3 regions of the Paenibacillus sp. FSL H8-0282 genome follow, and region 3 is predicted to be linked to each of the others. Evidence: predicted binding sites of a transcription regulator. Region 3 holds the regulator's gene; each other region holds the start of a gene.
What was found. Region 3 encodes Rex, which represses fermentation and respiration genes when NADH is low (regulators of the CRP and FNR family bind a similar motif). Its sites were predicted from a motif close to TTGTGAAATATTTCACAA; they were not measured.

Region 1 (10,549 bases), 290 kb from region 3:
GAGCTTGTTCTTTCATCTCCCGAAGAGTCTCTAGGGTGTATTCAAAAGATTGTTGAGCCATCAGATTAATGTAACAGTTGTTATTGACCATCAATTGGAACTCATCAGGACCCATTACGCCAAAATAACCATATTCCCCGCTGCGTTGCCCCCATTGACCACGTGTAGCATAGAATCTGCTGATCTGAATCAGCATCTCAGCCCCTTTACTAAGCAGGAAGCTTTTATCACCGGTATTTTTGACATAATGCCAAATGCCATAAGAAACAGCAGTCCCTACATGAAGCTGAAGATTAGAGTGCTGCCAGAGATCACAGCTTTCTGTTCCATCTATAGTAGCAATAGGATAGCAGGCTCCCTCACAATCCACTTCTTTAGCGCGCTGCATAGCCTGTGGCAATGTTTTATATCTGAATTCCAATAAGCTCCGGGCAGCTTTTGGATTATTGAACATATAGAACGGTAAGCAATAGGATTCTGTATCCCAAAAAGCCAACCCACGATATACTTCCCCCGTCAGCCCTTTGGCGCCAATATTAAAACCGGGATGGTCGCCATGATAGGTCTGATAAAGCTGAAAGATACAGAAACGAATACCCTGTTGATTCTCAGGATCGCCCTCAATTCGGATATCACTTGTCTCCCAGATGCCCTTCCAATAAGCTGTCTGATCAGCGATTATTTGAGTATCCGTCAATTGGCTTGCGGTTTCAGCAAGAGACAGACCTTTGCTCCACAGCTCTTCAGCTGTATGGGCAGAATCACTATCCGAATAGTTCATAACCAGTTTGGTAAAATAGGAGACTTCTCCTTTCGTAAGGTTGAGGGTGAAATTTTGTCCAATAAACTTATCACTCTCAGTAGCAGTGAGCTGTAACGGCTGCGAGGATTGTAAGGTAAAGCTTGAGAACAGCTTATTCCCAGTATTCACTGTACTCGCCATAATAGCAGAGGACGCTCCACTTACTCCGCTGCGGAGATTGTTCCACATACATTCGCCGCGTTCTTCATGAATAATGCCGAAATCAAGACCTGCACAAATGTCCACGCTCCCCGAGAAATTAAGGGGTTCAAATTCCACCCGCTGCAACCCCAAATGAGACATAGTCATACTGACCAGACGTGTAAAGACTACTTTTAGCGACTTGCCATCGTTTAGATGCCAGACTAGCTCTCTCCGATACGTACCCTTACGAAGATCCAACCTACGCACATAATCCGTTACGTTACTTTTTGCTAAATCAAGCTGTTCACCATCTACAGATAGACGTGTATACAGCCAGTCCACTGCATTCACCATATATCTCAGCGAGCGAATAATCCCTTTGTAGTGATTGCCAATATCCAATTGTTCATTTAATCCATTAAAATAACTTCCTTGCAGGGTGTCACCTGAATACCCTTCCTCTGCATATCCCCGTACACCCATATATTCATTACCCAATGAAAAAATAGATTCCGAAGTCCGATTTCGCTCTGGATCAAAGCCCTCTTCAATAATTGCCCACGGATCAACCTTAAGATATTTGTCTGCTACTTTTGCCATATATGATTTCTCCTTCTCCTGATTTTTGCTCCAATTTCAGGATATCGCTGCATAGCAGTAGAGCCAATGTCCGACCGTAATGAAGATGTGTGCATTTATACGGAGTTGAGATAAAACTAATTTCTTGAACATGAATTTCAACTGTGTTATATGTTACAATCTAACGGGGACGCAAAAAAACAGCGATTAACCCAGTATTTGAGAATAATGGATAGCCGCTGTTCATATATCATAAACGTGAGATCACTTACTCTTTTTTAGTTAAAAAGAATATTACATCGAACACTTTAGAAGTGAAATTTATCACAATGTTGAAAATTCGACACTTTTAAACGATTTTTTATAACCAATTCGAGGGATTTTCAAGGTATAATTAATTTAAAATTTACTGAAAAACTGAGGGAATAAAGGGGATGTCGATTATGCTAAAAGAACATTACAATGTTATCGAAGCCCACGGAAATACAAACTGTTTCTCCGAACAGAATTTCAACAGACTTCTAGTTACAATGAAAGAGCGCATAGTTCCAGAGGGTTCACATCTATTCTGGGAAGGCGACTACTCGGATAAATTGTTTTATATCAAACGTGGACGTGTGAAATTAACTAAATCTACTGATGAAGGTAAAGAACTCATTCTTTATATGTATCAAGCTGGTGATATGGTAGGTCAAGCAGATCCATTCTTCAGCACTAAGCATAGCTTTACAGCCGAAGTGATTGAAGAAAGTGAAGTTGGCGTCATCGAACAAAAGGATCTAGAAATTCTCATCTGCCAACATTGTGACTTTGCTATCGACTTTATGAAATGGATGGGTATTCATCACCGTCTCACCCAAACTAAATTCCGTGATCTAATGATGTACGGCAAACCAGGTGCACTCTGCTCCACTCTCATTCGTCTTGGCAACACCTACGGTGAGAAGAGCAGCGACGGTGAGAATATCCTTATCAACAAAAAAATTACGCATACAGATTTGTCCAACATGATCGGTGCCACTCGTGAAAGTGTTAACCGGATGCTGAGCGACCTGCGTAAAAAAGATGCTGTTGAGTATGAGAACGGTATGATTGTCATCAAGGACCTTGGCATGCTGCAAGAAATTTGCCACTGCGAATTGTGTCCGAACGAAATCTGCCGGATCTAATTCCGTTATAATATACCCTCTATTCACCTCAATGAAACATACATGACCCAATTATTCTGCATAATATAAAATAGAGTGGTCCAAGGCGCCTAATGCAGGTGTCTTTTTTTTATATTCAACAAAAAAAGAGCTAAACCCAAGATCGGTTCAGCTCTAATATAGTTAATTAAAAATGGATCTTAACGGTTGTTGCGAGCACCACGCACTGGTGAGATCACCCAATAGGCCATACCGACGAATACGCCTCCACCAATGATATTCCCCAAAGTTACAGGGATCATATTATGCAGCCATCCAGCTATCGTAATGGTTTCCGGATGATTTGGAAGCAACACAGCAACACTAAGCAGAGTCATATTAGCCACACTATGCTCATATCCACTTGCGATAAAGGCAAACAGACACCACCAGATTAAAATTAGCTTAGCAGATTCACTTTTAGCGCGTGAGGACATCCATAGCGATAAACAGACCAGCCAGTTACACAGGATTCCACGAAAAAACAGCTCGGAGAACGGGAGACTCATTTTTTTAGCAGCGGCTGTAAAAATCAAATGCTCCGGCGGCGCAGCACTGAACAACCCAGTCCCACGAATTAAAAGTGCTAAAATCACTGCACCTACCACATTCCCGATGAATACAAGAATCCAGTTCTTAACGGTATCCCAGATACTGGTTCTGCCTGCCAGTGTACTTACAGTAAAAAACATATTATTCCCGGTAAACAGCTCTGAGCCTGCAAATACTACAAGCGTCAGGGCGATGCCGAAGGATGTGCCCATAATAAGCGGTTGGAAAGGAGATTTGGCAGCTGCCAGTGGTGCTCCTAGGGAGAAAATAAGGATAATTCCAATGCCTACATAAGCACCTGCCAATAGGGCTGCTAGAAAATATCTTGGCAAGCTTTCATTCATTTTGTCCCGCTTACTGACTGCCGTCTCTACGATGCTCTCCACACTTTGCGTAAACATAATACTCCACCCCACCGTTTTCTATTAAATCTATTACTACACTCTTCGGTGTCTACACGCTCACTGTAACTTTCTCTCCGTCCAGTGTGACTGGATAAGTCACCACACTACCTTGGTCTGGTGCCTGCACCTCACCCGTGCGCAGATCGATTTTCCAATCGTAGAGTGGATCGTACAGATAGTGACCTGACACGATCCCTTCAGCAAGCGGGCCCCCCTTAGGATGAGGACTGCGATTCTCTACTGCATAGATGGCTCCGTCAGAGGCACGGAACACAGCCAGTTCAATATTTCCAGCAATCACTACGCGGCCAATTTGCAGCAGGAAATCCTGTACTGATCCTATTGCATACGTTTGTGTGGTCTTATTCATTGGTCTCTCCCCTTCTGTGTGTGTTATATCCGTTAGACTCTTGTTTCTTCAAAAAGCGCAGTACGAGTGCTGCTGTCATTGAGCATTTTTTTCCAAGGATCCGTAACCTGAGTCAGAGCAAAGTCAATCCGTGCGGCCAGCTCCTTGCGGTTATCTTCATTATTCAAAATGACCATTTGAATCTGCTCAAGTCCCATACGCTCAACCCACTCGGAGGTTCTCTCCAAATAATTGCCGGTCTCACGGTAATATTGCATCACAGAGGAGCACACTTCGATCAACTCTTCATCGGTCTTTATTTTGCAGAAGGAGTCAGCGATTCGTGGCTTGATCCCACCGTTACCACCGATAAACACTTCCCAACCGCCATCATTACCGACGATGCCAATATCCTTCGTACAGGATTCCGCACAGTTACGCGGGCAGCCGTTGACAGCTATTTTAAACTTGGCAGGAAAATCAAGACGTTCATACTTACGTTCTATGAGCGCGCCCATTCCCAGCGAATCCTGTGTGCCGAAACGGCAGAACTGTGAACCCACACAAGTCTTAACGGTACGTAGCGACTTGGCATAACCATAACCTGATGGCATATCGAGCTCTTCCCATACTTTCGGCAGATCCTCTTTTTTCACCCCGATTAGATCCAGGCGTTGCCCACCCGTCACCTTCACAACTTTTACATCATATTTAAGGGAGACATCAGCGATTTTCTTCAAATCCTCCGGTGTCGTTACCCCGCCGTACATGCGTGGAATAACGGTATAGGTTCCGTCTTTCTGAATATTGGCTCCCATACGTTCATTAACAAAGCGTGATTCCTTCTCGTCTTGATGTGTATCCGGATTTATCATCCCCAGATAATAGTTAATCGCCGGACGGCATTTAGAGCAGCCTTCCTCTTGTTTCCAACCCAGTACATGCATAACCTCTTTAGTAGTACTAAGACCTTTAGCTGTAATCTCAGCAACAATCTCATCCCGGCTAAGCGTTGTGCAGCTACAAATTCCTTGCTTGGCAGACTGCTCAAAACTATCACCCAGGACAAATTGTAAAATTTGTTCTACAACCGGTTTACAACCTCCGCAAGAGCGCGTCGCTCCTGTACATGCTTTTATTTCGTCCACAGTAGTAAAACCATTTTCTATGACCGCATCCACAATCGCTTTTTTCGTAACCCCGTTACAGCCACAAACGATTTCTTCGTCCGCCATCGCTTCTACGGATGTGCTCTTTTTGGCTCCACTTCCGCAGCAGCCCGTACCCATAACCTCTGTATAAATTTCATCGGTCATTACAGCGCCTTGTTTTACTAACTTTTGCAGGTTAGCCGACTCTGTCACATCCCCGAACAGGACTGCACCAACAATGACATTGTCTTTGAGCAGAATTTTCTTATAGGTTCGCTTCCATTCATCTTTGCTTGAGATTACAGTATGTTCAGGAGAATCCATAAACTCACCTGCAGAAAATACATCCACTCCGGAAATTTTTAATTTGGTGGAGACAACAGAACCTTCATATGGGTTTGTATCGCTTCCGCAGAGATGTTTAGCTAGAACCATCCCCTGCTCAAAGAGCGGCGCTACTAATCCGTAACAAACTCCGCGATGTTCGGCACATTCGCCAATGGAATATACATTTTGCATAGAGGTCTGCAAATAATCGTCCACTACAATCCCACGATTAACGGCAATTCCGCTTTCTTTTGCCACAGTTATATTCGGTTTGATGCCTACAGCCATAACTACAAAATCAGCCGCAAGTGAAGTGCCATCACTAAATTGTAATCCACTTACTCTCTGTTCCCCGGTCAATTCTACTGTTTGTTTGCCCATGGCAAATTTCACGCCTTGACGCTCTAGCTCAGCTTGCAACATAGAAGAGGCATTACGATCCAGCTGGCGCTCCATTAGATCTTCCATCAGATGCACTACAGTAACGTCCATGCCAAGGTTCACAAGACCCTTTGCCGCTTCCAAACCAAGTAAGCCCCCGCCGATTACCGCTGCTTTGTTGTATTGTTTAGCCGCAGCCAGCATCGCATCACAATCTGCAATATCCCGGAAACCCACTACGCCTTCCTTATCACAACCAGGTACAGGTAAAATAAATGAATTCGAACCCGTTGCAATAATCACTTTATCGTAAGAAACAGCCATACCGTTATCCGCAATTACTTGCTTAGAATGCTCGTCAATTCGTGTAACTGTTGTTGCTGTATGCAAGGTAATGTTGTTATCTTCATACCAATTCCAGTCGTTTAGGATGATATCGTTGATGGTTTTGCTACCTTCGAGAACATAGGACAACATGATCCGATTATAATTGGGATGAGGTTCGCTTCCAAAGACCGTAATGTCATAAGCTCCACCTAGCTTCAATATCTGCTCTAGCGTACCTATGCCTGCCATACCGTTGCCTATTAATACTAATTTTTCTCTCTTCGCTGCCATGGTTAGGTGCCTCCTCATTCTTATCCGTTCTTGTTGAACTTTGCTTCAACTTCTCTTCTACATAATGGAATTATACATTTCAAAATTTAAGAGAGATTGTGATTACAGTCACATTAAATGTGAATGTTTTCACATAAAAGTAAGGCAACTTTATTAGGTTATAACTCCCAATAAAAAAAGCCAGATCACGGGTTCTGAGCAACCGTTGATCTGGCATTTATGTACTTTTTTTTAACGTATAGCCAATAAAATCTCCAATTCATCCTGCACTCTAAGCTTCATGTCCATTCCATTCTCAAGCAGCTGCTTCCCATTCACCTTCATCTTCCAAACTTCATTGCTAAGAGGAGTATAATCACCAATGGATAACACCTTTTTGTTGTCTTCGGTCAACTGCACCACACTGCTGTTCTTCAACAAACCTCTCACTGTTAAATCTTCAGTAAATCCCATAACATATGAATGATTCAAATTCACTTGCTCACTTCCACCATTCACGGTCAACAACACAATTTGAAGGGGTTCCTCTTGTTCCTTAGACATCGCCGTAATTACTAATTTTGATTCATGCCCGACTGTTCGATTCCAATCCTCAGGTCCAATGGTCTCCCCATCCATTTGCAGCTCCCAATTCATTCCTGGACCGAGTGAAATATTATTTACCGTTAGAATGCTTGTGTTATCCTCAGAAAAGGTGGCCTTCCCACTACCTTTCAGTAGGTCAAAGATCGTTATCCCTTTTCTGTAGCTCTCGCTAAGCTGCTTGTCCAAAGGGTTGGTAAGCAAGTCATTTCCCGCAACGATAAGCGAAAGCGTAGGCCCGTCTGATCCTGCTAAGCCATTATTCCCTTCATTATTAATGTCAGCAAGAGTGGAACACCCACCTATTATGAATACGATGACTAATCCTAGTAACAACCTCCACATATATTTCGTGGGCATAGTGACACCGCCTTGTCCCGCCTAATGACCACACAGCGTCTCAGGCTTGTAGTAAGTTATGCATACTGTCTATTTAAGAATAACGTAAATAAGCTTTGTTCTCAAATATAAAAAAAGTCCCCTAAGGGACTCTATGAAAACTCATTTTTTCTACTGGAATCTAGGGAACAATATATTATTCTCCAGATGAACATGTTCAAAAGTCATGCTCTCCAGCTCCTCTAGCCGGGCATAAGTCAAACGATAGGTTGTACAAGCATGAGCCGGTGGGGTGAAATCAGCTGTTATTTTGCGTATTTGTCTCAATATATCGCCTGCTGTGTCATGTTCACTCTCAAGGTTAACTAATGCCTCACGAAGTATGGTCAGCCCTTCTTCACTTGGATTGGCATCATACGCTAATAATTTTGGAAACTCGTCTTCCTCTTCTTTAGCTGTATGCTGAAGCAGATCTTCCTTGAGTGCATTAAACAAACTATATAACTCTTCTAAATGAGGGGAATCTCCGCCATGAACCCGGTATACCTTAGTTACATTTTGGCTAATCAGGGGCAGCTCTTCACGCAGGTAATGGTGATGTTTACTCACGATATGCTCGATTAACTCTGCAGAAGGTGCTGTGTTCCATGCGAGTTCTTCTTGAGGTACCGGATATTCCTCGAACAGCTTGTTGAGATCACTAATGATCATCTCTTGATCTAGTCCACGCTCTACAGCTGCTTCAGCAAGAGGTTTGGCGCCTCCACAGCAGAAATCAATCCGTTTGGACTTGAAATAATCCGCAGCTTTTGGGAATTGTAGCACAATATCTTTTACCAGGGCATCTGGAGTAAATCCAGGTTGCACCGATTGCTTATGCTGTAAATCCGAAATTCTATCATTAGGTTGTTTAGTTTCCATAATAGTTCCTCCTCGGGATATGTGATCAGGTTCTGAAAAAATCTTTTCTACCTGTTCACCTTAACCCTGAAAGGAGTTTTGACTTGTGATTGTACTCACGAAAATTGTATCTCTTTGTTGAACGAAAAAGGTCAATTATGGAGATAAATCCCCACAATTGACCTGTCCTTTGTTTACCACACGGGCATCAATAATGTTATTTGTCTTACATTTATCTAATTGGTCACACCAAATCTGTATCTTCTATTGAACATAAGCCTGCATATACGTTCGCTTACCCTTTGCGTCCTTCAAATAAGGTCCTAAACCAGCAAAGCGGGAGTGATCCATATAAACACCAGTCATCCATCTGCCTTCTGTTAGGCCTCCGTTCCATTTGAGGACAAGGTCAGGGGCGGATATCCATTCCTGATATATATTTACATTTTGATCTTTGTACTCTTTACAAGGCTTAGACTGCTCCAGAAGACGTAGATCATTAAGGTAAGTTGGCACGAAATAAGAGGATATCGTATGCAAATCATCTTCATCAAAAAAGGGCTCATCCCCTAAAAAGGGTTTGAATAATACGGTATTCTCGTACATGGACCAAATTAGGGCTTGTAGCACCATGCTTTGGCGAATGCCATTATGGAACTTATATTGTCGTTGATTACTCGCCACATTCACTTCTTGAAGAGGTTCCGTCGACTCCAGACAATGCCGTTCGCAGCCGATACATTTCCAGCCAGAAGGACTTTGAATCCATTTTTGAAAAATAGTCCCGCTATCATTGTTGCCTTTGTAGAGTGAAGAGATAATGCTGTAAGGCACGCCAATCCACGCATCCCATAAGGAATCTGGAAGATGGCTATGCAGCATGAACAACGTCTTGTCATAGATGAGCTGTACTTTGATCGAAGCGTTCTCCAGCTCAGCAACATCCTTTTTTCCATACGTTATTTCCCGGGAAAACAGGGTGGTCTTCATCTCCCTCGCCTCCTAATAGTTTTGCTATGCCTGTACTCCAGCTGAGTAGATTTGAGCAAAAACCAATATTGCAAGCGTTTCCATGCAAGGAACATACAACGTTTTTTCTATTATATTACAGATTTTTTCGATCTGTGCAAGGTTTTTATTTAAAAATTGAAAAGCCCTCCTCCGTTCTTCAGGAAAAAGGGCCACAACACGACTTTGATTTCTACTCTACCCAGCTCTCAGCCCAAGACTGAATCTGCTGCATAACAGGCTCCAGCGCACGGCCTTTGTCTGTTAGTTCATATTCAATACGCACAGGTGTTTCCGGGTATACATGTCTAACCAGAATACCCTCACCTTCCAAATCCTTCATCCGCTCGGACAGCATCTTATCGCTCATTGAAGGAATGAGGCCGGAAATATCTTTAAACCGCTTCGGTCCACTCATCAATGTCTGAATAATAAGTCCATTCCAACGTTTGCCTAAGAAAGAGAAGGCTGTCTCAAATCTGGGACACATCGAAATTTGATGTTCTTCCATTGTTCTCACCTCTCACTAGCGAAACTTACTATTAGTTAGTATATATAATATTAACACATTTCATCCCTGATGAACATCGTTTACTAAAAAAAGTTCATCTGACATTATCATTATATCCTCGTTGTCAATCCCCTGTATGTGCTTTAGATTCCCTTTTAGAGATCGCTTCTGTCACGATTTGCGCCAAGTCATCATTTCCGAATAAGGAGAGTACGCCCAGAACTGTGTCATCAGAAATATCCCCTGCTTCCTCCGCAGAAACCGTTAGGGCAAGCGCTTTTCGCAAGGCTTCATTCCCTTCTTGCTGTGGATAAGCCTGTAAATATAAACTGTGCGGGTCGAGTCCTTGATTCACGCACCACTGGGCGAATACAAGGATCATCATCTCTTCCTCACGCTTATAGCTTTCGATGATTTGTTCCTCCACTAATTTACGGTTGTCTTCCATATTTTACTCCTTTCTTAGAGACCTCATTCAGCAAGCTGAGCTGCCAATCTATGACTAGGCAGAACTGCTGAAGCAGCAATACTGCATAACTCTGGTGTATTTATATTGTTCAGGAAATGATCTACCACTCCACCAAAACCTCTTCTATCCAGCACCGTATCCCAGCTTCCAAAGCCCTGGGTCCGTGGCAAAGCATTTTTTTCATATAGGATGGCTTGGTCCAGATCTGCCACTTCCACCGAACGTCCATTACCGTGCAGCTCCAGC
Region 2 (10,549 bases), 1.1 Mb from region 3:
AACTACAAAACGCCCGCACTTCAAGATCTGAATGTGCGCAAAGCTATCAATTTGGCAATTAATAAAAAAAGCATTGTCGAAGATCTTATGGACGGTATCGGCAGTGAAGCTCAAGGCCTGTTCCCGCTGACAGTTCCTTATGTGACGGAGTCCAATAATACTTGGTACGGCTTTGATTTGCTGGAAGCGAAGCAACTGCTAGCAGCTGCCGGTTACACGGATTCGGACGGAGATGGAATTGTACAGAAGGACGGAGCGCCGCTTGAGCTTAATTTCGTGCTGCAGCAGGCTGAATATCCCGAATGGAAGTCGATTAGTGAACTGGTTCAGTCTGAGTTAAAGGAGATTGGCATTAGAGTGAATCTTCAGGTTCTTGAGCCGAATGCTTATTATGATGCCTTATGGACAAGCAAAGCTTATGATCTAATCATGTACCGGACTTATGATGATGCTTATAATCCGTATGCATTCTTGCTGTCCCTATTTCATAAAACAGCTGACGCATCTGCTGTCGTATGGTCTGATCCTGGACTAGAATCACTGATTGACACAGCAGTAGGAACAACCGATATTCAGGAACGTCAGACCGCATATGACTCCATTTTCTCCAAATTGTATCAGGAGGCTATGTTTGCAGCTATTTATTTCCCTGACGATATCTTAGCAGTAAATAATAGAGTGACTGGATTTAAACCGGGGTACTCCACCTTTATGCCGGTCTTCTGGAATCTACTCGACATAGGAGAAAAATGATGTTAAAAGAGATTTCGAAATACTGGACATCAAGCTCGGAGAGTTATGACAAAGTCATACAGACTCAATTCCGCAGCAAAAAAACCATAAACCTCTGGAAACAACTGCTTATTAAAGGGTTGGGAACAACTCCCCAGCAAAAGGTGCTGGATGTGGGAACAGGGCCTGGCTTTTTCTCCATACTCTTATCACAGATGGGTCATCTGCCTACAGCGGTGGATACCTCTCAGGGAATGATCGATAGAGCTTCACGAAATTTTGAGAGTTATGGATATAAAGTTCCAGCTTATGTCGCTGATGCTGCCGATTTGCATATGGAGCTAGAGAATAGCTTTGAGGCAGTGGTCTGCAGGGATGTAGTATGGACGCTTCCTGATCCACAGAGGGCTTATGCTGAATGGTATCGGATTCTAAAACCGGGCGGGACCCTGATTATTTTTGACGGTAACTATTTGTATAAAGAGAGCAAGACTGTATTCCATAGACTTTGGTATGCCTTGTCCTGGACACTGATTCTACTCACAGAACAAAGAATCCGCCAGCGAAGCAGTCAAGATAAAAGCCTGCTAAGCGAGTTGCCATATGTTAATGTATTACGGCCTGAAGCTGACGAGACAGCGCTGAAACAGGCCGGGTTCCGAACCATAGATGTTCACCGGAACTTTATCCCTGCCCGTGCGATGCCGCTAGATTATTTGAAATACGGTTACCAGAATGTAAACCGGTTCATGATACTTGCCAAGAAGGAGTGAATGATAAATGGGTTTCCTGGCTTCTTCTCTGTGATTCTTTCGAGTGCCGGGCATCTGGTTACTGCGATCGATTGCACCGACAATATGCTGGAAGAAGCACTTGCCCACTCCATTCGGGAAGGTGTAACCGTTACTTTCCGCAAGATGGATTCGCACAAGCTTGACTTTGCTGCGGAGAGCTTCGATCTGATCGTGTGCCGCAATGTCACCTGGAGCCTTACCGATCCGCAGTCAGCCTACAAAGAGTGGAGAAGAGTACTTAAGCCTGGGGGACGGCTGCTGGTTTTTGATGCCAACTGGAATCGCCATCTCTGGGATGAAGAGATGCAGCAAAAGCGAGTAGAGGATCAGCAAAACTATGTAGATAAGGGCTTTGGTGAACTCCCGCATCATAAGGACATAGAGGAGACAGACCGTCTGAGTCTTGTATTGCCGCTGACCAGAGAATGGCGTCCCGAGTGGGATATACGGACTCTCAAAAAAGAAGGCTTCGCTAATATTTTTGCTGAAGAGAATTTGAACGCAAAAATTCTGGATGAGAAACAGCAAGTCTTAAACCGTCAACACCGATATTCATGATTTGTGCTGAGAAATAATAGAATAGTGAGAACCTACACATATTAAATGAAGTATACAATAAAAAGTAGCGATCTCTAATGAGAAACGCTGCTTTTTGAGTAAAGGACAAGAACATTATTTCATTTCCGATTTGATGTTAATCTAAAACTTCTTTTTTTTGTCTTGTTCATATTCCGTTCATATTGTCGTCACGAAGAGTACATCTTGATTGATTACACTTTGAATATGTCGTCAAGGCGGCACTTCAGATACAGGGACAAGGAAGGGAAGAGATGAACGTGGCAAATAAGGTAGAAATAAAAACAACAGGGACTAAGAGCCACAAGAAACGGAACCTATGGTTAAAAATAATCGGAGGTATTGTAGGGGCGCTCGTGCTGTTCATGGGCATCGTTTTTATCGTTGATGCAATCAGCGACGGGGTAGAGAAAAAGAAAATCGAATCGTATGGCCAGTATGTCAATGTGGATGGGAAAAAGATGAATGTGCTTATTCAAGGCAGTGGAGAACAAACTGTTGTACTCCTACCGGGACAAGGAACCCCGACGCCTGCACTTGATTTCAAATTGCTGATCGATGAAATTACCCCTAATTATAAAGTCGTGGTGGTCGAGCCTTTCGGTTATGGTTTGAGCGATGAAACCGAGAAGGAGAGAACGACTGAGAATATAGTAAGTGAGGTTCACGAAGCATTGCAGCAACTGGGTTTAGACCGTTACATTCTAATGGGACATTCCATCGCGGGACTTTACGGAGCGACCTATGTGAACACATATCCGGATGAAGTTCTTGCTTTTGTCGGCATCGATAGCAGCGTTCCCAATCAACCCGGAATGGATGTCAAATTACCTTTGAACGCCATGAAATTTCTTCAAAAATCAGGTCTAATGAGATTGGTCCAAAAAGTGAGCGGAGATCCCTATGAATCGCTTGCGTTCGATGAGCATACCAAAGAACAGATGCGTTTGATTTCGAATCAAGTCGCGACCAATCCAACGTTGATGAATGAACTGGGCCACCTCGGTTCCAATTTCAAAAATGGAGAAAAAATCACAATGCCAAATGACTTGCCGCTGCTTCTCTTCGTTCAATCAAATAACGAGCACAATAAACAGTGGATTCCGCTGCATGAGGAGCAAGTCAAACAATCCGCACAGGGCAAAATGATCCCAATGGAAGGTTCACATTATCTGCATCATACAAAATACAAAGAAATCGCCGAGGCATTCAAAGAGTACATGAAACAAATTCAAATTCAATAGTAGGGTTGATAATTAAACTGCGGAGCCGAACTTGGTTCCGTGGTTTCTTTGTTTTTTCATTTATAAACACGATTTTTAAACCTTATTCCTGGGACATTGGAGTATGGTATACCTCAAGACAAATTTTGGTCATTTCGTCTATGGATTTTGCAAAGTCTGATTGTATCCATTTAAGGAGAACATTATAGAGGGCCCCCGCTTTAAAGTATATTCGGTACACATTCTCGTCGCTTTTGTCATGAGCAGTAGAAAGCATCATTTCATTCAAGCAATCCAGAATTACATGATCAAACTTTGCACTCTGAAGTGCTTTGTAGATGTTCCGCTGCTGAAAAATAACTTCAAAAAGCACTTTGATAAATTTTTGAGGTTCTTTAGCTTTGCCTGTTAATTCATTGGTGTAAGGTAAGAGTTTTTGATTAATTTCAAAAATAAGCGAATCGACCAAATCCACCAGGATCTCTTGCTTGGAGGAATAGTTGTTGTAATAGGCTGTTCGAGAAACCCCTGCGCGCTTCACAATATCGGTGATGGTGATTTTGTCAAAAGGCTGTTCCTGGATCAAGAAGACTAATGCCGTACAGATGGCTTCTCTTGTCAAACGGTTGGTTTCTTTATTGGAACGATGCTGAGAGGTATTTGGACTGTATAATTCATGATTTGAGATGACATTTCCCCTCCGTTTGTACATTCTGATGTTCGTTTCATTGTTTTTCATGAGTCTTTTCAATATGCTAAAACCATAAGGCATTACAAATGTAATGTCAAAATAATCGTTAGTTAAAATGGGAGGGCGTCATGTTAGAAATCTTATATAGACGATTGTCAGCAGTGCTGCTTTTGATCCTAGCACTAAGTGCTACGGTATTCATTGGCGAAGAAACGGTAATCTCAATCGTGACCATCATCTTTTTATTAGCAGAATTAGACATCTCTTTTTTACTATTAAAGAAGCGTGAGAAGTTACATGTAGTATTTATTAGTGCGATGGTGGCAGAAGGGTTATTCTTACTAACAAGAAATTTTTGGCTGCTTGCGCTTTCTATCCTCTTGCTGATCATAGCGGGCATATGGAGAGGACTCTTGGGGCAAAAGGTAAGCAGAAGAGTTACTCCGTTTCTAGTGGTTCGTAAAGTGTTATTCAGCATTGCTGCACTTATCGTTACTGCACTTTGGGGTATTGGAGTCTATGCAAAACCTATTACAACACCTGTAGCATTAGCTGCTGATACGACAGTGACGATCGATGAACGCAATTTGGATTCTGCAGCAGTGATGCTCAAAGATATTGAAGTAATGAATTCTTTTGGAAGCCGTACAACCGGCTCTGAGGGTCACAATCAGTTTATTGCTTGGCTGGAGCAGCAGGTATCGGATATGGGGCTGCAAGTTTATCGTGATCGCTATACTTTTGACCGATGGGAAGAAAAGAACAGTACTTTAATGATTGATCAGCAGGAAATTCATGTCTCTTCAGCTTTTCCCTATTCCGGGGAAACTGACGAAAAAGGTGTAACTGGGGAGCTGGTGTATACGAAGCGTGGTGAATATGGCCAGGCTAGCGGAAAAATTGCTGTCATTGAAATTGAGAATTTCAGAAATTTTCCAAGTGGGATCGTTATGAATATGCGGGATTCATCACCAATGGACAACCAAATTGCCCCAAATGAAGGCGATCTGGTCCTCACTACAGCATTAAAAGAAGCTAAATTGGAGCAAGCGAAGGAAATGGGCGTAAAAGCTGTTGTTTTAGTCTGGAAAGGGGTATCTGACGATAAGGTTGAAGAGCAATATGTGCCTTTTACCACCGATTATGCTGGAATCCCTGCGATTTGGGTTAATGAAACGGAAGGGAAAAAGGTGATCAGCGCAGCTCAGGAGCATAAAGAAGGTACGGTTATTTTAGAAGCGGAAATACAAAAAGATGCCCCAACAGAATCCTTTTATGTGAAAATTGACGGTAAGAATAAAGACGAAGCAATTATCGTAAATACTCATACGGATGGGATAAATGTGGTGGAGGAGAATGGCGCTGTGGGCATGCTGTCTATGATTCGTTACTTACAGCAGGAGCAGCCGGAACGTACGATGATATTTGCTTTTGTGACAGGGCATTTTAGATTACCGGAGTTCAAAGGGTCCTCTCAGGCAACTTCCACCTGGATGGAGGGGCATCGAGAGCTGTGGGATGGCAAGAATGGCCATTTAAAAGCTGTAGCTGGAATTACGGTTGAGCATTTAGGCAGCATGGAGTGGAAGGACGATGATACGGGTCATTATGGTCCAACTGGACAAATAAGTACAGAATATACCTATGCGGGCAATGAAATGATGGCAGCCATTTGGCTGAAGGCTATTGAAAAGACAGATAGCACACGTACTGTATTATTGCGTGGACATAACAAGTTTGAGTTTGGAGAGAGTCAGCCCTTATTTGAAGCAGGGATACCGGTGATTGGTTTCATTCCAATGCCCGACTATCTGCTCGTGGAAAGTGACAACAGAGAGATGGACAAATTTGATGCAAAGCTAATGCATACGCAAATTGTATCGTTGTTGAAAGCGGTAAAGCTAGTGGACGGAACGGAGACGACTAAGCTTGGGAAATCAGATGTGTATTCTTTTTTCTACGGTCGTACTAAATGATAGTAGCAGTTCAAGATTTGTCATGACAAAGATGAAATTAGCTTTAATTCAAAAAACACTGATGATTTGAGTCAGTGTTTTTTTGTTGCAAAAAAGGGGATATATTACGGCTCAAAATGAGAAAATATCGTTTTTTTGCCAGCATCGAAGTAGGAGGGAACTTGTGACATCACATATGCACTAATCAATCAATAGCTCCTTCGGGTACTTTTTGTGTTATTCACTGAGTTGTCAGAAAGATTTGACCCTTTCTTGAACGTTTAGGGATTAAGAGATATCTGTGATTGAATTACTTGCAATTTAAGATAAGATGATTTTAATCATTAGGTCACATTATAATTTTGACTGCTCAGTATCAGGTAAATCAGGCTCGCCAACTCTTGCTTTGTGAATTTTTTCTCTTTTTACATAGCAAAGAACGATGAACGTCATACTAAAACGAACAGGCAACGATGTCGCTGAACCTTGCTAAACCTGATATTGAATGCAGCCAACAGTTAGCAGGCCTAATCATAGAAAAATGAACAGTGTTTTGAAGGGAGCATTAAAGAATGGCAATTGATACGGTGCTATGGAGCAGGCTGGTGACAGGCTTGACTCTCGGGTTCCACGTTATTTTTGCGACGATTGGCGTCGGTATACCGCTAATGATCGCTATAGCAGAGTTTATCGGGATTCGGAAGAAGGACCCCCATTATACACTTATGGCAAAGCGGTGGTCTCGAGGATTTGTCATTTCTGTGGCGGTTGGTGTCGTGACCGGTACAGCGATTTCACTACAGCTGGCCCTGGTATGGCCGAATTTTATGAAACTGGCTGGGAATGTCATTGCACTTCCGTTATTCATGGAGGTGTTCGCGTTCTTTTTTGAAGCTATCTTCTTGGGCATTTATTTGTATACGTGGGATCGCTTCAAAAATCCGTATATCCATTGGCTGCTGACGATACCGATTGTCGCCGGGGCAGGCATGTCTGCCGTTTTTATTACGACGGTGAACGGATTCATGAACCAGCCTGAGGGCTTTGTCATGGAAGCAGGCCAATTCACAGCGATTAACCCGGTGCAAGCGATGCTGAATACGGCGACGTTCTCCAAAGTGTTCCATGTATTAAGCTCGGCCTATTTGACTGGAGCTGCCTTGTTAGCCGGGATTGCAGCCTTCGCGATGCTGAGAAAAGGTGTGTCCGCATACCACAAAAAATCTTTAAATCTAATGATGGCAGTCGTTTTACTATTCGGTTTGCTGAACACGTTAGCCGGTGATGTGTCCGCCAAGTTTTTGGCCGAGCATCAGCCAGAGAAGCTTGCAGCGGCAGAGTGGCATTTTGAGACGAGCAGCAGTGTGGATTTGGTGCTATTGGGATGGCTGAATGCAGAGCATGAAGTTCTAGGGGCTCTTCATCTGCCGAAGCTGCTCAGCTTCCTGGCCTTTGGAGACTTTAATGCAGAGGTGACGGGGCTCGAGGAATTCCCCAAGGAAGAATGGCCACCGCTTCTCGTTCATTATCTGTTTGATTTAATGGTCGGAATTGGATTTACTCTGCTCGCGATTTCGTTTCTATATTTTCTGTTTGTGTTCTGGAAAAAGCGTAATGAGCTTAACAAATGGATGCTTCGCATCATCGCACTGAGCGCCCCTCTCGCTTTTCTGGCTGTTGAGCTGGGATGGTTTTATGCAGAGGTTGGCCGACAGCCGTGGATTATCCGTGGATATATGCGTGTTGAGGAGGCGGCCACGTCTTCACCGAATGTAAGAATTATATTCTTCGCCTTATTGCTCTTGTACATCGTACTCGGCAGTATGTGTGTAATCGTGCTAAGACGCTTGTTCAACAATAATCCGGCAGAAGCTGAGATGGAGAAATGGATGAAGGATCATCCCAATCAATCTGCGGAAAAGGGGGGCACTGAATGATGAGTTACGAATTGATTGGCATCTCGGTGCTCTGGCTGTTTTTGTACGGCTATTTAATTATAGCTTCCATTGATTTCGGAGCGGGCTTCTTCGCCTTTTATGCACGTTTAACGAAGCAGGATCATCTCATTAATCGTCTGATTTCCCGATATTTATCACCCGTATGGGAGATTACAAATGTATTTTTTATCTTTTTCTATATTGGCATCGTCGGATTTTTTCCGGACACAGCCTATTATTATGGCTCCGCGTTACTTGTTCCGGGAAGCATTGCAGTGATTCTTCTTGCGATTCGCGGTTCATTCTATGCTTTTGAAAATTACGGTTCCAAGAAAAACATAGTATATCTTTTTTTGTACGGAGCTACAGGTTTGCTTATTCCAGCATCGTTGTCAGTGGCGCTAACTTTGTCTGAAGGCGGCTTTATCGTGAAGCAGGGGGAGACGGTTTCTCTGGATTACTGGGCGCTGTTTACCAATCCGTTATCGTGGAGTATCGTTGGACTGGCAATCGTGTCCGTTTTGTTCATTAGCGGCTCATTTCTGACATTTTACGCTTCTCGGGCGGAGGATCATTCCGCGTTGAAGCTGATGCGCAACTACGCCCTGTTTTGGAGCACACCGACGATAATCCTCGCACTGACAGCATTTATCTATTTGGGTCAACACAATGAGCGCCATTTTCAAAATATGATGGATTTATGGTGGTTGCTGGCACTTTCCGTTGCTTTCTTTATGATCGCGATGTGGCTGTTATATAACGGACGCCGTTACGGATTAGCTTTTATATGCGTCATGTTGCAGTTTTTCTGTGCCTTTTTCGCTTATGGGATTGGGCAATACCCTTATATTCTTGATCCGTATATCACGATTCAGAGCAGTGCAACTTCACCGGCAATGGGTTTAGCGTTAGTAATTGTGTTTATCGGCGGTCTATGCCTGTTGATCCCATCCCTTATTCTGGTCTTCAAACTCTTCCTGTTTGATGCGGATTATGTAAAAGGGAAAAAATAAAGCTGTTTAATCCATTACGGCATGTTTGAGGTTTCCCTACAAGCCTATAGATAAGGGAGGTGTGATCTGTGAAGAGGAAATCCAGTCTGATTTCTCAACAAATGTCTTCACAAAGGAAAAACAGGGCTCTCCTCGCAATCATTTCGCTCGCGCTCGGTATAGCTATTGTGAGTCAGGCTGGACTGCTTGCTGAAGCAGTCCAACGGATTTTTGTCGAGAAAGCTTCATTTTCATCGGTTATCCTGTTGCTCGGCATACTTCTAACTGTTATGGCTGTACGCACACTGTTGTCTTATGGAAACGGTATAGTTGGCTTACATATGGCTGCCACTGCTAAGACAAATATGCGCGCTGCCGTGCTGCAAAACTTGACTCATGCCTCCATGCCTTCAACCCTTCGTGGACAGACGGGAGGAAAGGTCAGTATTGCTCTGGATGCTGTGGATGAGGCCGATAGTTATTTCAGTCAATACATGCCGCGTATGATGGAAGCTGCTATCATCCCGGTTCTGATTTTGGTCGTTACATTTATCCAACATGCCAACACAGGTTTCATTCTATTGTTTACTGCTCCGTTCATCCCGCTGTTCATGATTTTGGTAGGGCTGAAAACGAAGAACAAGTCCGAAGAAAAATACGCGCAACTGGCTGAGTTTTCAGGGACGTTTCTAGACTCTCTTCAAGGACTGGTGACATTGAAAATATTTGGACGGGCTCACCGTCAGCAACAGGAGATTGAGCGTAGTAGCTTGGGTTATCGTGATGCCACAATGGGCATTTTGAAGATTGCGTTTACGAATACCTTCATGCTGGAATCGATCGTGATGCTAAGCATTGGCATTGTCGCTCTTGAACTGGCCATCCAGTTGCTCGTTTTCAAATCTATGACGTTCCACACCGCCTTTCTCGTTTTGCTGCTCGTTCCCGAGTTTTACAACCTGTTAAAGAATACGGGAACGGCCTTTCACAGCGGCCGGACAAGTATGGGTGCGGTTCGTAAGGTAGAACAGATGCTTGAGGAAACGGCAGGGGGGAGCAGGGACGCTATTGGCATTGAAGGAGCATTAACAACCGATGGAATCGACGAGATCGACAGCATGGATAAGGTCGGTGATAGGACCGACAGAATAAGCAAATTGGAACTCGCCCATTCTGGAGACCTTTTAATACCGCCGTCCATCGTAATTGACCAACTCCGGTTTCAGTATGCTCCAGATTCTTTCGAGCTTAAGACGGGGCGGATCCAGCTTAGTCCAGGAGAACACATTGCCATTGTTGGCAAAAGCGGTTCCGGCAAAACGACTTTGCTACATCTCATTGCCGGTCTGCTGAAACCAGAATCGGGAACGCTTCTGGTGAATGGAAGTCCACTCTCGCAATACGATGAAACCGAATGGTTCGAACATGTTAGCTACATTACACAGCATCCGTATATTTTTGCAGGCACATTTTCTGAAAATATTGCGATTGGTGCTCGTGGGAGCATCTCCAGAGCAGAAATTGAGCGGGCGGGGGAAGAAGCAGGACTCGCTGCGCTTACAGCCCAATTAGAGCATGGATTTGATACCTTTGTTGGTGAAGGAGGCCGGGGACTGTCTGGTGGGGAAAAGCAACGGCTTGCCTTAGCA
Region 3 (10,549 bases):
TCTGTCTTTTCCGTCGTGGAATCGTCAGAGGCCTCAACCTCACCTGCCACTGTAAATGTACAAGCGGCAAGAGAATGGATCGCTCAAATGCCGCTAACCAGCCTTTCAGAGCTTGAGATTACAGGCAATGAGCTGGTGGAGGCTTTGGATAAACGTCCGGGACCATGGCTAGGCAAAATGTTAAATGGACTCCTGCAAGCGGTCGCTTCAGGTGATTTACCTAACGATAAACAATTATTGCTGCTTGAAGCAAAAAGGATGGATGGACATGAGCGATGATAAAGCGCTGTCGCTAACTGAGCTGAAGCGAGAGACCTCCGCTTCGAATTGGGTAGGTGACATTCAGTTGCTGGAATCTGTGGTGTCCACTCAAGAAGAAGCTAAGTTTTTAGCGGAAAACGGCGCGCCGGAAGGGACAACAGTCATCGCGGAGGAACAGACGGGTGCCCGCGGCCGAATGGGAAGAAAGTGGTTTTCTCCCCGTGGCAAGGGCATTTGGATGAGTATTGTGTTACGGCCCCAATTACCCTTGTCGGTGACTCCGCAGCTGACATTGCTGGCTGGGGTTGCCGTCTGTAAGGCAATTCGACGGGTAACAGGTGTAGATGCCGGCATTAAATGGCCGAATGATCTGCTCGCAGGCGGTCGTAAGATTTGTGGGATTTTACTCGAATCTTCTCTAAGAGAAGGGGAGCTTCATTATTGCATTGCTGGAATTGGCATTTCCGCGAACATGACAGAGGAAGATTATCCTGATCATCTGCAGGAGGTCGCGACTTCACTTCGGATTGAGCGGGGTGGTGCTCCAGTTGACCGTTCTGAGCTGGTAAAAGCGGTTTTGGACGAGCTGGAGATGCATTACAATTTGTACATGAAGCAAGGTTTTAAACCCATCAAAGAGCTCTGGGAGTCCATGTCAGTGACTTTGGGTCGCCAGATCGCACTCAATAGCTCTCAGGGGCGTTCTGAAGGTGTGGTAGTAGGTTTGGATGAAATGGGGGGTCTGCTGCTTAAAAACAGCTTGGGAGAGATCTCTAACGTATGCTCAGGTGAGATTGAACTTTTATAATATTTTTTATATGACAAGGGTATCATCCCTTGTCATATTTTTTTCGTGTAATTCCGAGCTTTTTTTGTTATACTATGGGTCGGAGGCGGTATCGTTTATCGAACTGTACTCTTGAACTGAAGAACTTTTTTATATTTTTATTATTGGAAATACCTTCATAACTGCGTTTGACGGTTACGTTGGATTCTGCTCTGAGCCGTAAGGACCGAGACAGAAGGGACGATCGCAAGTGACTCTTTTTTGCCCTTCGGACCTTTTTAGCAAATGATTGCTAAAAGGTTTTTTTGTTGCGATTTTTACGGGCAGGTTACTTAAAAAGGAGGACGAAAAGAGAAATGGCAAACAAACAAGCGCTAAATATTGTGAAAATGAAAAAAATGAAAGCAGAAGGTGTGCCACTGAGCATGCTGACCGCTTATGATTATCCGTCTGCAGTTCTTGCAGAAGAAGCAGGTATCGACCTTATTTTGGTTGGTGACTCTCTTGGGAATGTAGTCCTTGGATACGATACAACTTTACCGGTAACGATTGAAGATATGGTGTATCATACCCGCTCGGTAACTCGAGGAGCACAAAGCACCTTTATCGTGGCGGATATGCCATTTATGACTTATCACGGAAGTGTAGATGAAACTCTGCGGGGTGTGCGCAGATTAATGCAGGAAGGGCGGGCTCATGCCGTCAAAATGGAAGGCGGACTCGAGATTTGTGATACTGTAGCTACGGTTGTAGCTGCGGGAGTCCCTGTACTGGGACATATCGGGCTTACTCCGCAATCTGTGAATATGATTGGTGGCTACCGGATTCAAGGCAAAGATGCCAAAGATGCGCAACGCCTGATGGATGAAGCTAAGGCGCTTGAGGCCGCAGGTGCTTTTGCAATCGTTCTGGAGCTGGTAACGGAAGAAGTAGCCCAAGCGATCTCTGAAGCGCTTAGCATCCCAACCATTGGTATCGGTGCAGGCCGTTACTGTGATGGACAGGTATTGGTTTTCCATGATTTGCTGCGGTATGCCTCACCTTACCGTGAGAAACGTTTTGTCAAAACCTATGCGGAAGTGGGTAATGTAATCCGTGAGGGCATCAGCCAATATGTGAAGGAAGTGAAGGAACGTTCCTTCCCAGATGAAGACCACGTTTTTAATGCAGATGAAACGGTTTTGGAATCTTTATATGGCGCTGCAAGAAAGGAAGGGAAATAAATGAGAGTCGTCAGAAGCATTGAGCAGCTGCGCGAAGCTTTGGAGTATATGAGACAAGGTGGCCACACCCCGATTGGGTTCGTTCCTACAATGGGATATTTGCATGACGGACATGCCAGTCTGCTTCGCCGGGCTGGAGAAATGAGCAACACAGTGGTAATGAGCATTTTTGTGAATCCTTTGCAATTCGGGCCAAACGAGGATTATGATTCCTATCCGCGTGACGAGCGTCGTGATTTGGAACTCGCTGAACGTGAGGGAGTAGATATTGTATTTATCCCCAGTGTGGAAGAAATGTATCCGCAGCCTACTCGGACTACGGTCTCGGTCTCGGGGCTTACTACCCGGCTTTGTGGGGCTTCCCGCCCTGGGCATTTTGATGGTGTAACCACAGTGGTTAATAAATTCTTCAATATCGTACAGCCGGATTATGCTTTCTTTGGGCTGAAGGATGCTCAACAAGTTGCTGTGCTTCGCCGAATGGTGTACGATCTTAATATGAATGTCGAAATTATTCCTTGTCCGATCGTTCGTGAAGGGGATGGACTTGCACTTAGCTCACGTAACGTATTCTTGACTCCAGAGGAGCGTAGTCAGGCATTGGTGTTATCTCGTTCCTTACGTGAAGCACGTCAGTCCATTGAAGAAGGAAAAGTAACAACCGTTGCTGAAGTGCGGGAATTGTTGACATCGGTTATTTCCAGCTCTCCTTTAGCGGTGATTGATTACGCGGAGATCTTAACATTCCCGGATCTTGAAGGATTAGAGGATGAAGCTCTTTTATCAGAAGTGGATGGGGAAATTATTATAGCGCTCGCCGTAAAGTTTGGCAGAACACGCTTGATTGATAATAATGTATTTATTCCAAAGGAGGTTGCTGCACTTGTTTAGACATATGATGAAATCCAAAATTCACCGCGCAACAGTAACGGAAGCGAATTTGAACTATGTGGGCAGTATTACCATTGATGAGAGCTTGATGGAAGCCGCGGACATTCTTGAGAATGAAAAAGTTCAAATTGTGGATAACAACAATGGTTCACGACTGGAAACCTATGTAATCCCTGGACCGCGTGGAAGCGGAGTGATCTGTCTTAATGGTGCCGCAGCTCGTCTTGTTCAGCCGGGCGATACAGTAATTATCATTTCCTATGCGATGTTGTCCTCGGAAGAACTGGAGTCACATAAGCCAACGGTGGTATTCGTGGATGAGAATAACAAACCAGTGAAGCTGGCTGATCATGAATTGCATGCTACAATCGCTTAATGTATGGACTTACGCCATGTAATGAATGGCAGGGATGAAAGACCCCGATCTCGCAGAAAATGAAGTCAGGCAAGCTGAACTGATTTCATCTTCAGTAAGGGGGGATCGCCCATGTTTCAACATTTGTTTGCTGAAATGAACAAGGTGCTTCAGGAGATCGTAACAGATTACCCTACAGCGGAGGGTGCCCGCCGGAACGAGCTTTTATGCAATTATAATATGCTGCATAGACTGAGCGATAAAGTGATGGATGAATGGCTCGCTTTTGCTGAGAAGCTTAGTTCCTTTCGCGAAAGTGCTGATTTTACAGCAGAGGTCGAAGAGGAAGTGCCGGAACAGGAAGCACCAGAGCTGTGTATGGATTGCTTTGTAAGAGGTCAGGGGTATTATAAGCTGCTGATGTATGGAAAGTGTATTGATCAGTTTAAAGAAGTTATTGCGCAATACCCGGATAGCTTGGCTGCTCGATTATATTTAGCCATCTCTTATCTGCAGGAAGGTGACGGTGAGGCCGCTTGGAGTCATCTGAACCATATGCTGGGCTTGATACGGGAAACCAAGCTGAAAGCCATGGTTTATAATGCTTTAGGGTGCATACGAGCCTCACAGGAACGTTTCAATGAAGCGCAGGAATTGTTTGATCTTGCTTTGCAGCATGACCCTGCGCTTCCGGAACCAAACGTTAACTTAGAGGTATGCCGCCGTCGTGGAGGGAAGCTGCACTTTGGAAATCAGCTGGTTTCCCTTTTGTAAAAGAATAACGGTTTTGGAAATTTCCATTCAAGCGATGCATCCCCTGAACCAGTGGTGTGCATCGCCTTTTTTCGCAACTTCTGTTATGCTGATTAAGAGTCTCAATTGAAAGGGAATAGAATTATAATGAAATTTGCCGTGCTTGATTTTGAAACAACAGGAACCCAATCCGTGGGTGAAATTATCCAGGTTGGCCTTGCAATTATAGAAGAAGACCGGTCCATCTCCCGGGTATATGGTTCCTATGTCAAGCCCGGAACGCCGATTCCTCCTTTTATAACAGGTCTGACGGGGATTACCGATGATGATGTGAAGGATGCGCCTGAGCTGGATGAGATGATGATGGAGCTTGTTCCGCTCTTGGATGATGTTGTGCTCGTAGGGCATAATGTCGCTTTTGACTTCCATTTTTTACAAAATGCTTTAGATCGTTGTGGTTATTTGCCATTTCAAGGGCGGATTTTGGATACGATTGATTTTCTGAAAATTTGCTTTCCTTCGCTCACATCTTATCAACTTGGCTCTGTCAGTGCTCATTTTGGAGTGACACATGATCGTCCGCATCAGGCAGATAGTGATGCACTTGCGACTGCTTTAGTGCTGCTGAAATGTCTGGAGGAGCTCTACGAGCTGCCGCTGCTTACGATCCAGAGACTCTGTGAGCTGTTTACCGAAGAGGATAGTGATCTGGGCTGGTACTTTGATGGTCTGCTGCGAGAGCGGGAAGCGGAAACGCTACAGCCCGAAGGTGATCTGACTTTCTATCGTCAATTAGCGCTTGCAGTAGGAGATTGGACGGAGTTAGCGCCACCTAGAGATGAGCATGCTGAGAATCCGCTAGCGAATTTATCTTTTACTGATTATATGGACGAAGTAACCAAACGACTTAAAGACACATTACCGCAGTATGAAAGCCGGGAAGCTCAGGATATTATGATCAATGAGGTGATGACGGCACTTGCCGAAGACAAACACCTACTGATCGAAGCGGGCACAGGAACCGGTAAATCGCTCGGTTATTTGTTGCCTGCCATTTATCAAAGCGTTCGCACCAATGAAAAAGTCATGGTCAGCACTCATACCATTAATCTGCAGGACCAATTGCGCGAGCGGGATATCCCTTTGTTAACGCAGGTAGTTCCTTTTCCGTTTAAAGCTGCTATTTTTAAGGGAAGAGGGCATTATTTGTGTCTGCGTAAGTTTGAGCATAAAATTAATAAGAAGGACTTTATAAGCCCAAGGGAAGATGCGCTTACTGCAGCTCAGATGATTGTATGGCTCACTCAAAGTGAATCAGGGGATGATGAAGAGCTGAATTTAAGCGGCCGGGGCGGTGACTTCTGGGAGACGGTGGCAAGCGATACCGATTCCTGTCTGGGCCGTTCTTGTCCTTGGTTCCGCAAATGTTATTATCATAGGGCCAAGCATGAAGCTGGGATTGCTGACGTGGTTATTACGAACCACTCCAAGCTATTCGCAGATGTTAAGGCTGGGCACCAGCTGCTTCCGGCTTACGAGCATCTTGTCATTGATGAAGCACATCATTTAGAAGATGTGGCTGGTAAACATCTTGGCATGCATATGAAGCATTTCACTGTGGCACACACGTTATCGCGACTGTATAAAGATAGCCGAAACGGACAGCTTCCTGCTCTGCGTCAGATATTACAGTCGTCAGGCAGTGAAGAGGCTTCAGAATGGAGCGGAGTCATCGATCGGATCTACCCGGATCTGCTTACCGTCAAAGAAACCTGGGATGCACTCAGCGACAAGCTGTTCAGCCTATTGCCGGAACGCAGTGATGCAGGGGCAGGAGAAGCGGGACAACTGGTTATGCGGTTGCTTCCCGCCCGTAAGCCGAAGGATTGGGATGAATTGGTTGCGCTAGAGAACACTATGAATCTGACGTTAAGCGACATCATCCGTAAGGGTGATAAAATGCTTAACGAGATGCGTGACCAGGAAAGCCAATCCTCAGCAGACAGCCTTGTTACTGATATTAGCGGTTTATTTAAAGATTTGGCTTCCATACGTGAGCAAGTAAGATTCTTTATGGGGCTGAATGACGATAATGTAGTATATTGGCTGGAGGCAAATGGAAATTACCGCAGCAAATCCCTACAGCTGTATGCCGTCCCTGTGGATGTTAGCAGCCAGCTTAAAGAGTTGTTCTTCGATAAGAAAAAAAGCATCGTGCTTACCTCGGCGACGCTATCTGTAGATAAATCTTTTCAATTTATGATTGATAATCTCGGACTTAACGAAGCTGTAGAAGAGGGACGTCTAATGACCTCACTCCTTCCATCTCCCTTTAAGTATCGCGAGCAGGCACTGCTAGTTATACCGCGTGATTTTCCTAGTGTGAAGGGGAGTGTGGGCGATGCTCGATTTGTCGATACACTCGTACAGTCATTATCGGAAGCTGCTAAAACAACACGTGGGCGGATGCTGGTTCTGTTTACTTCTTATAAAATGCTGCGTCAGGTATATGATCCGCTTAAAGAGGCTTTGGCCTCACAAGAGATTACGGTGCTTGGTCAAGGCGTGGAAGGTGGCAGCCGGAGCAAGCTGATCCGCCGCTTTCAGGACAGTGCAGCATCCGTATTGCTGGGGACGAGCAGCTTCTGGGAAGGTGTAGATATTCCAGGTGAAGCACTGACTTGCCTGGCCATCGTGAGACTTCCGTTTCAACCACCGAATCACCCGTTGGCGGAAGCGAAGTCTGAGTTATTGCAGGCCCAGAAGAAGAATCCGTTCATGAAATTATCTGTTCCTCAAGCGGTTATTCGTTTTAAGCAGGGATTCGGAAGACTGGTTCGCACGGCGCAGGATCGCGGAATAGTTATTGTTTATGATACGAGGGTTATTGAATCTCATTACGGGAAGTATTTCCTTTATTCATTGCCTGGTCCCAAAATGGAGCATATGCTTACTGATCAAATGGTCCCTCGCATAGCGGAATGGCTAGAGGATGGCGGCGCTTCTTAAAACGCTCGTCTTCAGTTTAGCTCCTCCTTATCCTTAAGGGCGGTGTGTTACAGTACCGTCCTTAATAAGGAGAGGTAGACGTTTGAATATGGATTTTCACAAGAACATTACTATTTTTAGGAGGGAAAATATGAAATCGGATAAAATATCAGAAGCCGTTGTTCGCAGACTGCCTGTGTACTTGCGTTTTTTGAATGATCTCCAGAATCGCGAAATATTAACAGTTTCCTCTCAGGAACTTGGGCAAAAGCTTGATCTTAATCCCGCACAGATTCGTAAGGATTTAGCATATTTTGGTGACTTCGGCAGAAAAGGTATCGGCTATGATGTAACGTATCTTATTGAGAAAATCCGTCATATCCTGAAGCTGGATCAACAGCTTAATGTAGCTTTAGTTGGAGCAGGTAATCTCGGACATGCCTTGTCTAATTACAATGCATATCTCAAAGATACTATGAAAATCACGGCTATATTTGATTCGTACGCTCCTAAGGTTGGACGTAAGATCAACTCCCTTACTGTGCAACCGATGGATGAACTAGGCAGCACAATTCGTGAGCAAGGTATTCGCATTGCCATTATTACCGTACCTGATTCAGAAGCTCAAAATGTAGCAGATATCCTCATTTCTTCTGGGATTGAAGCGATTTTGAACTTTGCCCCTGTGATTCTGAAGACACCACCGAATATCCGGGTGCATGCAGCTGATTTTACAACTGATCTGCAAAGTCTTGCTTATTACTTGCGGGATGGAAAGGAAGAAAGTGAACATGAACAACAATAAAACGATAATTAAGGGCGGGTATTTTCTGACTCCGGAAACGGATGAGCCGGTTCTGAGTGGATATATGACTATTGAAGATGATTTAATCACTTACATAGGAAAAGAAGAGCCTCAGATGGAAGCTGGAGTGCAAGTGGTTGATGGCAGCCGTCTGCTGTTCATGCCTGGACTTGTAAACACACATGGTCATGCGGCGATGTCTTTGCTGCGTGGATATGGAGATGATTTAGCGCTACAAGTGTGGCTTCAGGAGAAAATGTGGCCGATGGAGGAAAAGTTCACCGGTGATGATGTATACTGGGGAACCTCCTTATCTGTATTGGAAATGCTGAAGGGTGGAACTACGACCTTCCTCGATATGTATGATCATATGGACCGAGTAGCCGAGGTAGCTGAGTTATCAGGTATCCGTTCCGTATTGATGCGTGGTGTGATCGGGTTATGTCCAGAGGATGTACAGAATCACAAGCTTGCGGAAGCGATTTCTTTTGCCCGTAACTGGCATGGAAAGGCTGACGGTAGAATTACTACTATGATCTCGCCACACGCCCCTTATACTTGCCCTCCGGACTTCCTGGTTAAGTTCGTGCAGGCAGCGCATGATCTGGATTTACCGATGCATACGCATATGTCCGAAACGAAACGTGAAGTGGAACAAAATGTGGCGGATTACGGGTTACGTCCTGTAGCTCACTTAGAGAAGCTTGGAATGTTCACACGTCCCTCGATAGTTGCACATGGTGTTCATTTAAATGATGAAGAGATTGAGATCTTGGCTCGCCATAATGTGGGTGTATCTCATAATCCGGGCAGTAATTTGAAGCTGGCTAGCGGAGTGGCTCGGGTTACTGATCTTCTAAAAGCTGGTGTGAAGGTGTCTCTTGGCACGGATGGCGCGGCAAGTAACAATAACTTGGATATGTTTGAAGAGATGCGGCTTGCAGCTCTCATTCATAAGGGTGTCAGCGGTGATCCAACGGCTGTCCCTGCTCCAGAAGCTCTGCGTATGGCTACAGAATATGGCGCGCAGTCCATCTTTTTAAATAATGTAGGCAGACTTGCTGTAGGGATGAAAGCTGATTTCATTGCTATTGATATCGATCAGCCGCATTTGCTGCCACACACAGATCTGTTGTCTCATGCAGTTTACTCTGCTAGCGCTAAGGATGTTGAGCATGTGTGGGTGAATGGTAAACAGGTCATCAAGCATGGACAATGCTTAACCCTGGATGAGGAAGCTATCCGGCGTAAAGCGCAAGAAGCCTTCGAAGGTTTATTGAAGCGTTAAGTCTGGAGAATAACGAATAAATAATAGGCTGTGACTTTTTGCTTTTAGCAAAAGTTGCGGCCTTTTGTGCATTTTTAAGACTGGGAAAGCTAGAAAATTATGAAATTTTGGATAAACACGCGGGTGTGTTATATAATCAAAAAAGATATATTACTAGAAAGGGAGCTGTACCTTGAAGAAAAGGAAAAAATGGATCCTCCTGGGGTCAGTTCTGATTCTGCTCCTGGGGTTTGGACTTATCCAGTTCTATGCCTATATTATGAAAGATCAATGGAACGAGCGTGATATCGCTAAGGATGTTGCCAAAACCAGAGCGGGTCTAACAGAGGTAACCAAAGCACAAAAATCGGTTTGGGATGAAAATGCAGTGTACTGGGTATTAACTGGGAAAAATGAAGCCGGGACTGCTCTTATGGTCTGGGTCCGCTTTACGGTAGATGGAAAATTTGCTGAAGGCGACGACGCAGTGTTTGCTGAGGAACTAAGTAAAGGAACCTCGGAAGCCAAAATACGCGGCATTATCAAAGCTGATCTTCCGGACATAACGATTGAACGCTTGCTGCCGGGAGTATATAACGGAGAGTATGCTTGGCAGCTTTTTTATAAACAGAGCGGTCGGTATTATTATCAATTTTATCGCTTTTCGGATGGGTCCCGAATGGGCGAAGGTTACAGTTTACCTAAAAGTTAAGCTGAACATAAGGAAATTAAGGGTGGCATAGTAAACAAGCGAACTTTATTATAAGTTCGCTTGTTTACATTTATTTGATGTACAAAAGTGATATACTAAGTGATATACTGAATGGGTGGTTATCACCGAATATTCTCTTATATTCACATACGAAAATAGGCCGATTGATTAAAAATCAAGGCCGATTTTGTCGAAAGTGAGGAATTTATTTGGTATTGATGGAAATATTTAAAAAATTAAATTTTAAATATATTCACATTTATTTTGAAATTAGTATATACACCTGTGATATACTACTACTTGTAATTAGAACAGCAATAAGAGACTTCAGTCTCTCTGATGAGCTCTCAAGTAGCTATAAATTATTATAATGAGCTTTATATTTTGTCATCTTTGAGAGGAGGACGTTTCTTGAAATTACGTCTTGTACCTGTGCTGATAACGTCTCTACTGTCGGCTACTCTATTGTTTGGTGGCTTCTTTTTGTATCGTCAGTTTGCAATGCAG

Region 1: a site for Rex is predicted at 6,612-6,629, ahead of nirB (nitrite reductase large subunit NirB). Genes of this name have one in related genera too.
Region 2: a site for Rex is predicted at 6,378-6,395, ahead of NST94_RS15300 (cytochrome ubiquinol oxidase subunit I). Genes of this name have one in related genera too.

The regions. Positions count from the first base shown of each region.
Region 1 is NZ_CP150146.1:4,911,135-4,921,683, forward strand. Features, by position in the region: gene NST94_RS21315 (glycosyl hydrolase family 65 protein) at 1-1,546, opposite strand, end outside; gene NST94_RS21320 (Crp/Fnr family transcriptional regulator) at 1,969-2,694, shown strand; gene NST94_RS21325 (formate/nitrite transporter family protein) at 2,874-3,665, opposite strand; gene nirD (nitrite reductase small subunit NirD) at 3,718-4,038, opposite strand; gene nirB (nitrite reductase large subunit NirB) at 4,071-6,494, opposite strand; gene NST94_RS21340 (hypothetical protein) at 6,726-7,436, opposite strand; gene ric (iron-sulfur cluster repair di-iron protein) at 7,587-8,282, opposite strand; gene NST94_RS21350 (hypothetical protein) at 8,580-9,305, opposite strand; gene NST94_RS21355 (helix-turn-helix domain-containing protein) at 9,517-9,834, opposite strand; gene NST94_RS21360 (hypothetical protein) at 9,959-10,282, opposite strand; gene NST94_RS21365 (Gfo/Idh/MocA family oxidoreductase) at 10,306-10,549, opposite strand, start outside.
Region 2 is NZ_CP150146.1:3,562,487-3,573,035, forward strand. Features, by position in the region: gene NST94_RS15270 (nickel ABC transporter substrate-binding protein) at 1-753, shown strand, start outside; gene NST94_RS15275 (class I SAM-dependent methyltransferase) at 750-1,505, shown strand; gene NST94_RS15280 (methyltransferase domain-containing protein) at 1,506-2,084, shown strand; gene NST94_RS15285 (alpha/beta hydrolase) at 2,357-3,346, shown strand; gene NST94_RS15290 (TetR/AcrR family transcriptional regulator) at 3,429-4,037, opposite strand; gene NST94_RS15295 (hypothetical protein) at 4,145-5,992, shown strand; gene NST94_RS15300 (cytochrome ubiquinol oxidase subunit I) at 6,544-7,908, shown strand; gene NST94_RS15305 (cytochrome d ubiquinol oxidase subunit II) at 7,905-8,921, shown strand; gene cydD (thiol reductant ABC exporter subunit CydD) at 8,990-10,549, shown strand, end outside.
Region 3 is NZ_CP150146.1:4,621,656-4,632,204, reverse strand. Features, by position in the region: gene NST94_RS20045 (CCA tRNA nucleotidyltransferase) at 1-279, shown strand, start outside; gene NST94_RS20040 (biotin--[acetyl-CoA-carboxylase] ligase) at 269-1,069, shown strand; gene panB (3-methyl-2-oxobutanoate hydroxymethyltransferase) at 1,405-2,271, shown strand; gene panC (pantoate--beta-alanine ligase) at 2,272-3,162, shown strand; gene panD (aspartate 1-decarboxylase) at 3,155-3,538, shown strand; gene NST94_RS20020 (hypothetical protein) at 3,650-4,291, shown strand; gene dinG (ATP-dependent DNA helicase DinG) at 4,418-7,279, shown strand; gene NST94_RS20010 (redox-sensing transcriptional repressor Rex) at 7,410-8,063, shown strand; gene NST94_RS20005 (amidohydrolase) at 8,050-9,351, shown strand; gene NST94_RS20000 (DUF5590 domain-containing protein) at 9,524-10,042, shown strand; gene NST94_RS19995 (hypothetical protein) at 10,454-10,549, shown strand, end outside.